2 regions of the Pseudoalteromonas sp. AS71 genome follow, and region 2 is predicted to be linked to the other one. Evidence: predicted binding sites of a transcription regulator. Region 2 holds the regulator's gene; the other holds the start of a gene.

Region 1 (3,427 bases), on a different contig from region 2:
ATTATATAAAAATACCTGCAGAAGAGTTTGCTTCGCAAAACCCAGAGCGCTTTGATGTAATAACCTGTATGGAAATGCTTGAGCACGTACCCGACCCAGCTTCTATCATTCATGCTGTAGCCGCACTTGCCAAACCAGGCGCGGATGTGTTTTTTTCAACCCTTAACAAAACACCTAAAGCATATTTATACGCGATTGTTGGCGCTGAAAAACTTTTAAAAATGGTACCTGAAGGTACACACGACCATAAAAAGTTTATAAAACCTGCACAGCTTATTGCATGGGCAGAGCAAGCCGGTTTAAAAGTCCGTGCAAGTACAGGGCTTTCTTATAACCCACTATCAAAGCAATATACGCTCAATAGTGACGTTAGCGTAAATTACATACTTTATTTTGAGAAGTTAGCTTAATGGCTAATTCTCAAGCCCCCTTACCCATTATTGAGTACGATGCATTTTTATTTGATTTAGACGGCACCCTACTCGACACCGCTGATGATTTAGGTGCCGCTTTAAACGCAGTTCTTATTAGCAATGAAATAGAACCAGTTAATAGTGATGTATACCGTCCTGCGGCATCTAACGGCGCAGGCGCATTATTAGAGGCTGGTTTTAAAGAATTATGGGACAAACAACACCAAAGCGAGCTTATAAAACAATTAGTTAACGAGTACGCTGCAAACATAGCAAAACACACGCATTGCTTCAGCGGAGTTGAATCGTTACTTATCGCCCTTGATCAGAAAAAGATCAAATGGGGGATCATGACTAACAAGCCTGGCTTTTTAACCGATCCTTTAGTGGCAGCTATTCCCGCATTGAAAAATGCCAGTGTAGTAATAAGTGGCGACACCTTAACTGAAGCTAAGCCATCACCTTTACCACTGCTACACTGTGCAAAGCTTATGCAAGTAGAACCAAAGCGTTGTTTATACATTGGTGATGCACAGCGAGACATACAAGCAGGCAAAGCCGCAGGTATGCATACCGCAACGGCTCTTTGGGGTTACATCCCAAGTAAAGATGAAGCGATAGCTTGGGAAGCCAATTTTAACTGGCTAAGTCCAATTGACGGTTTTAACCATATATAGTGTCATGTTAATTATTAAACACTATATATTGTGATTGTGTTAGTTTTCACACAAAGCTTGCTGATAAAAAAAGCAGTCAAAATTTATTTTTAAAATGCGTAAATTTAGCAGATCATTAGTTGATTTTTGCATATTTCAACTTAAATGATTGTTCGAAGGTGAGTGTCTACTAACACAAATGCGTTATCCCAAAGTTATCCACAAATAGGGGCAATTATGTCCCTTGCAAAACAACTCAGACCACACTATCTTGTGATCTCTAAATTGAACAACACCAGATATTGTGGCCAAATGTTATTCAATTAAATTCGTCAATACGGTGAAACCTATAATAAATGAGTATGTACCTTGCTTCGGCGAGGTATAAAGCATTGGTCAAAATACATAATTCCCAAGGAATACAGGCAAATGAACCAACAGTTATCTGTAAGCAAACGTGACGGGCGCAAAGAGCCACTTGATCTGGATAAGATCCATCGCGTTATTGAATGGGCCGCCGAAGGTTTAAATAACGTTTCGGTTTCGCAAGTTGAATTAAAATCGCACATTCAGTTTTACGACGGTATTCGTACCAAAGACATCCACGAAACCATCATTAAAGCAGCAGCGGATCAGATTTCAAAAGAATCGCCTGATTATCAATACTTAGCTGCACGTTTAGCTGTATTCCATTTACGTAAAAAAGCGTATGGTCAATTTGAACCACCACGTTTATTTGACCACGTAACAAAAATGGTTGGCGATAAACGCTACGATGCTCACTTATTAGTAGATTACACAGAGCAAGAATTAGACGAGCTTGATGCATACCTTGATCATTCTCGCGATCTTAACTTTAGCTACGCAGCTGTAAAACAGCTTGAAGGCAAGTACCTCGTTCAAAACCGTGTATCGGGTGAAATATACGAAAGTGCACAGTTTTTATATATTTTAGTAGCAGCAAGCTTATTTTCAGACTACCCACGTGAAACACGTACTGATTACATCAAACGTTTTTACGACGCGGTATCATTATTTAAAATATCTCTACCAACGCCAATTATGTCAGGTGTACGTACGCCTACTCGCCAGTTTAGCTCGTGTGTATTAATTGAATGTGGCGACAGCCTTGATTCAATTAACGCTACATCGTCTGCAATCGTTAAATACGTATCACAACGCGCAGGTATTGGTATTAACGCTGGTCGAATTCGTGCTTTAGGTAGCCATATTCGTAACGGCGAAGCGTACCATACAGGTTGTATTCCTTTTTATAAGCACTTTCAAACAGCCGTTAAAAGTTGTTCGCAAGGTGGTGTACGCGGCGGCGCTGCAACTTTGTTCTACCCGCTTTGGCATCTAGAAGTAGAGAACCTACTTGTACTTAAAAATAACCGTGGTGTAGACGACAACCGCGTTCGTCACCTTGATTACGGCGTACAGTTTAATAAACTAATGTATTCTCGTTTAATTAAAGATGACTACATTACATTATTTAGCCCATCAGATGTGCCTGGCCTTTACGATGCATTTTTTGAAGACCAAGCTGAGTTTGACGCACTTTACGTAAAATACGAACAAGACGAGTCTATTCGTAAAAAACGTATTAAAGCCATTGAGCTTTTCTCTATGTTTGCGCAAGAACGTGCAAGTACAGGTCGTATTTATTTACAAAATGTTGATCACTGTAATACACACAGCCCATTCATTTCTAAAGTTGCGCCAATTCGCCAATCTAACTTATGTTTAGAAATTGCATTGCCAACTAAGCCACTTAACAACGTAAATGACGAAGAAGGCGAAATTGCCCTTTGTACACTGTCTGCGTTTAACTTAGGTGCAATAGAGTCACTTGATGAGCTTGAAGAGCTAGCTGAACTTGCAGTACGCGCACTTGATAACTTACTTGATTTCCAAGACTACCCTGTACCGGCGGCTAAAAATGCAACTATGGGTCGTCGAACGTTAGGTATAGGCGTGATTAACTACGCATACTACCTAGCTAAAAACGGTAAGCGTTACTCAGATGGCAGCGCAAATGCATTAACACATAAAACCTTTGAAGCTATTCAATACTACTTGATGAAAGCATCAAACGAGCTTGCTAAAGAGCGTGGTGCCTGTCCTAAGTTTAACGAAACAACGTATTCACAAGGCATTATGCCAACAGATACGTACAAACGTGATTTAGATAAAATTTGTGATGAGCCACTTCACCTTGATTGGGATACACTACGTGCAAATATTAAAGAGCACGGTATGCGTAACTCAACACTAAGTGCGTTAATGCCATCAGAAACATCGTCGCAAATCTCTAATGCAACTAACGGTATTGAGCCACCACGCGGACATATTAGC
Region 2 (3,427 bases):
CTGGTAAGCTTTACAACGCAATCCAATACGGACTAGATGAAGCTACGGGCGAAATTGATTATGCACAAGTTGAAGCACTAGCACTTGAGCACAAACCAAAAATGATCATTGGTGGTTTCTCAGCGTACTCAGGTATTGTTGATTGGGCTAAGTTCCGTGAAATTGCTGACAAAATCGGTGCTTATCTGTTTGTTGATATGGCTCACGTTGCGGGTTTAATTGCGGCAGGCGTTTACCCAAGCCCAGTTCCTCATGCACACGTTGTAACTACAACTACGCATAAAACACTTGCAGGCCCTCGTGGTGGTTTGATTATTTCTGCATGCGGCGACGAAGCAATCTACAAAAAGCTTAACAGCGCTGTTTTCCCTGGTGGCCAAGGCGGTCCTTTATGTCATGTTATTGCAGCAAAAGCAGTGGCATTTAAAGAAGCACTTCAACCAGAGTTTAAAGTATACCAAACACAAGTTGTTAAAAACGCAAAAGCAATGGTCGCAGTTATGCAAGAACGTGGCTACAAAATCGTATCTGACAAAACTGAAAACCACTTATTCTTACTCGATTTAATCGACAAAGATATTACTGGTAAAGATGCAGACGCAGCCCTTGGTAACGCTAACATCACAGTTAATAAAAACTCAGTGCCAAACGATCCACGTTCACCGTTTGTAACATCTGGTTTGCGTATTGGTTCTCCTGCAATTACTCGCCGTGGTTTTAAAGAAGCAGAATCAAAAGAGCTTGCTGGCTGGATTTGTGACGTACTAGATAACATCACTGATGAATCTGTACAGGCGCAAGTTAAAGAAAAAGTTAAAGCAATTTGTGCAAAATTACCTGTTTACGCTTAATTGCATAAGCAGTAGTAATTTAGATCACATAGGCTAAGGGCCTGTTTATCTTTCGAGGTTTAATTTGCAGTAGTATGTTTGGTTTTTAGGCAAGGCAGAGTCTATGTAGTGTGGTTACTCCACACAAATAGGCGATAACGCAGCATAAATGCCAAACATGCACTGCCCTCGGGTTCGTTCTAGGGGCGATTTACTCTTTGTTGCCTACATGGATGTAGGTAAGGGGCGTGAGCAGGACGCGGAAGCTTTGCTCGGTTTTTACTTAGCCCACTAGGTTACAAACCTCGCGCCGCGGTTAAATCGCCCCTAGATAGAACAAATTTAATCCTGAAAGGTCAACAGGCCCTATTTTTTTGCTAAGATAAAAGACCGCTATTTAGCGGTCTTTTTTGTTTTAAAACGGAAGTACCGAGCTATGCATTGTCCATTTTGTACCGCAAAAGATACTAAAGTTATTGATTCACGCCTTGTTGGCGGAGGCCATCAAGTTCGCAGGCGTCGTGAGTGTAACGACTGCCACGAGCGCTTTACTACATTTGAAGGCGCTGAACTGGTCATGCCTCGTGTTATTAAACAAGACGGCAGCCGTGAACCATTTAACGAAGATAAATTATTAAATGGCTTAAATCGCGCACTCGAAAAGCGCCCAGTGAGCACAGAGCAAGTAGATGAAGTAGTGAATATAATAAAATCGCAACTACGCGCAACGGGCGAGCGAGAAATTTCAAGCCATTTGGTGGGTGAATGTATTATGGAAGCCCTCAAAAAGCTCGATAAAGTAGCGTACGTAAGATTTGCCTCTGTTTATCGCTCGTTTGAAGATATACGCGAATTTGGCGAAGAGATTGCCCGCTTAGGGGAGTAATACTAATTTTATTGAAACATGATAATTCTATCGCATTAAATAGCGCACTCACTGCGTTAAAAATTATTTATATAGAATAACTATATGTCATAATTTTCGCCTTGTTATTACGCTATTTTCTTAGCGCTATAATAGAACACTTATTTAACGCAATTGGTATAACAATGCAAAGCCAAACTACTTTTACCGAACATGACGAAATGTATATGGCACGCGCCATAGAGCTTGCCAAAAAAGGCGAGTTTACTACCACGCCTAACCCTAATGTTGGCTGTGTATTAGTTAAGAATAATCAAATAATTGGCGAGGGTTTTCATCAATTAGCAGGTCAAGGCCATGCAGAAGTAAATGCACTGGCAATAGCGGGTAATAATGCACAAGGTGCAACGGCTTATGTAACGCTTGAACCTTGTAGTCATTATGGGCGTACGCCACCGTGTGCTGAAGGCTTAAAAAAGGCGGGCGTTGTAAAAGTAATTGCCGCTATGGTTGATACAAACCCACAGGTTGCGGGCAAAGGCCTTAAAATACTGAGCGATGCCGGTATTGAAGTTGCTTATGGATTACTTGAATCACAAGCACGCGCACTTAACGTTGGCTTTTTTAAGCGAATGGAGCAAGGCTTACCTTATGTGACCTGTAAAATGGCAGCAAGTATAGATGGTAAAACAGCGCTTAAAAATGGACAAAGTAAGTGGATCACAAGTCCAGCGGCTCGCCAAGACGTACAATTATACCGAGCGAAAAGTTGCGCTATTTTAACTGGTGCCGATACCGTGTTAGTAGACGATGCTAAACTTAATGTGCGACTAAGCGAGTTGCCTTGCACGCTACCTACCAATTTACCGCTTCGCCAGCCCGTGCGTGTTATAATTGACTCTCAAAACCGTTTAACGCCCAACCTTGCTTTATTTAAAATCCAAAGTGATGTAATAATATTTACGACTAAGGTTGATAAATCATTGCAATGGCCGCATTTTGTAAAACATATTGAAGTATGTGAAAGCAATGGCAAAGTTGATTTGCAGGCTGTTTTAGAAAAGCTTGGGCAACTAGAGTTTAATAATGTTTGGCTTGAAGCTGGGGCAACACTTGCTGGTAAAATGACAGAGCTTGATTTAATAGATGAGTTTGTTTTTTATTTAGCGCCTAAACTCATGGGTCATGATGCAAAAAGTTTAGTTAATTTTCCTGAATTGACGAGTATGCAAAACACCGTTGATTTAACATTTAATGAATGTGCGCGCATTGGTGACGATTTACGTATCACCGCGTTAAAAACTCATTAAAATCACTTAATAAAAAAGAGTAGCGCTATGTTTACTGGGATAATAGAAGCCACAGGCAAAATTGCTTTATTACAAAAAAAACAAGGCGACTTAGCCATTCGTATCCAAAGTGCTGATCTTGATATGAAAGACGTAAAGCTAGGCGACAGCATTGCAACCAATGGCGTTTGCTTAACCGTAGTTGATAAACATATTGACGGTTTTAGTGCTGATTTATCTAACGAGACGATTGGTTTAACCGGTTTTGCTCACTATGCTTTAGGGCAAACGGTGAATCTTGAAAAAGCCATGCAACCTGTATCGCGTTTGGGCGGTCATTTAGTGTCTGGCCATGTTGATGGCATAGCAACTATTACAAGCATTACAGCAAACGCTCGAGCAACAGAATATTGGCTTACAACTGAAGAAAGTTTAATGAAATA

The links. Region 2 encodes NrdR, which represses ribonucleotide reductase genes. Its sites were predicted from a motif close to AAACACNANATNTNGTGTTT; they were not measured.
Region 1: nrdA (class 1a ribonucleoside-diphosphate reductase subunit alpha) is a predicted target of NrdR. The motif match lies at 1,360-1,379, and genes of this name have one in related genera.

What each region holds. Positions count from the first base shown of each region.
Region 1 is NZ_JBBMQZ010000010.1:56,457-59,883, forward strand. It holds gene ubiG (bifunctional 2-polyprenyl-6-hydroxyphenol methylase/3-demethylubiquinol 3-O-methyltransferase UbiG) at 1-410, shown strand, start outside; gene WNY98_RS09415 (HAD-IA family hydrolase) at 410-1,090, shown strand; gene nrdA (class 1a ribonucleoside-diphosphate reductase subunit alpha) at 1,499-3,427, shown strand, end outside.
Region 2 is NZ_JBBMQZ010000023.1:20,536-23,962, reverse strand. It holds gene glyA (serine hydroxymethyltransferase) at 1-851, shown strand, start outside; gene nrdR (transcriptional regulator NrdR) at 1,267-1,716, shown strand; gene ribD (bifunctional diaminohydroxyphosphoribosylaminopyrimidine deaminase/5-amino-6-(5-phosphoribosylamino)uracil reductase RibD) at 1,881-3,005, shown strand; gene WNY98_RS16540 (riboflavin synthase) at 3,033-3,427, shown strand, end outside.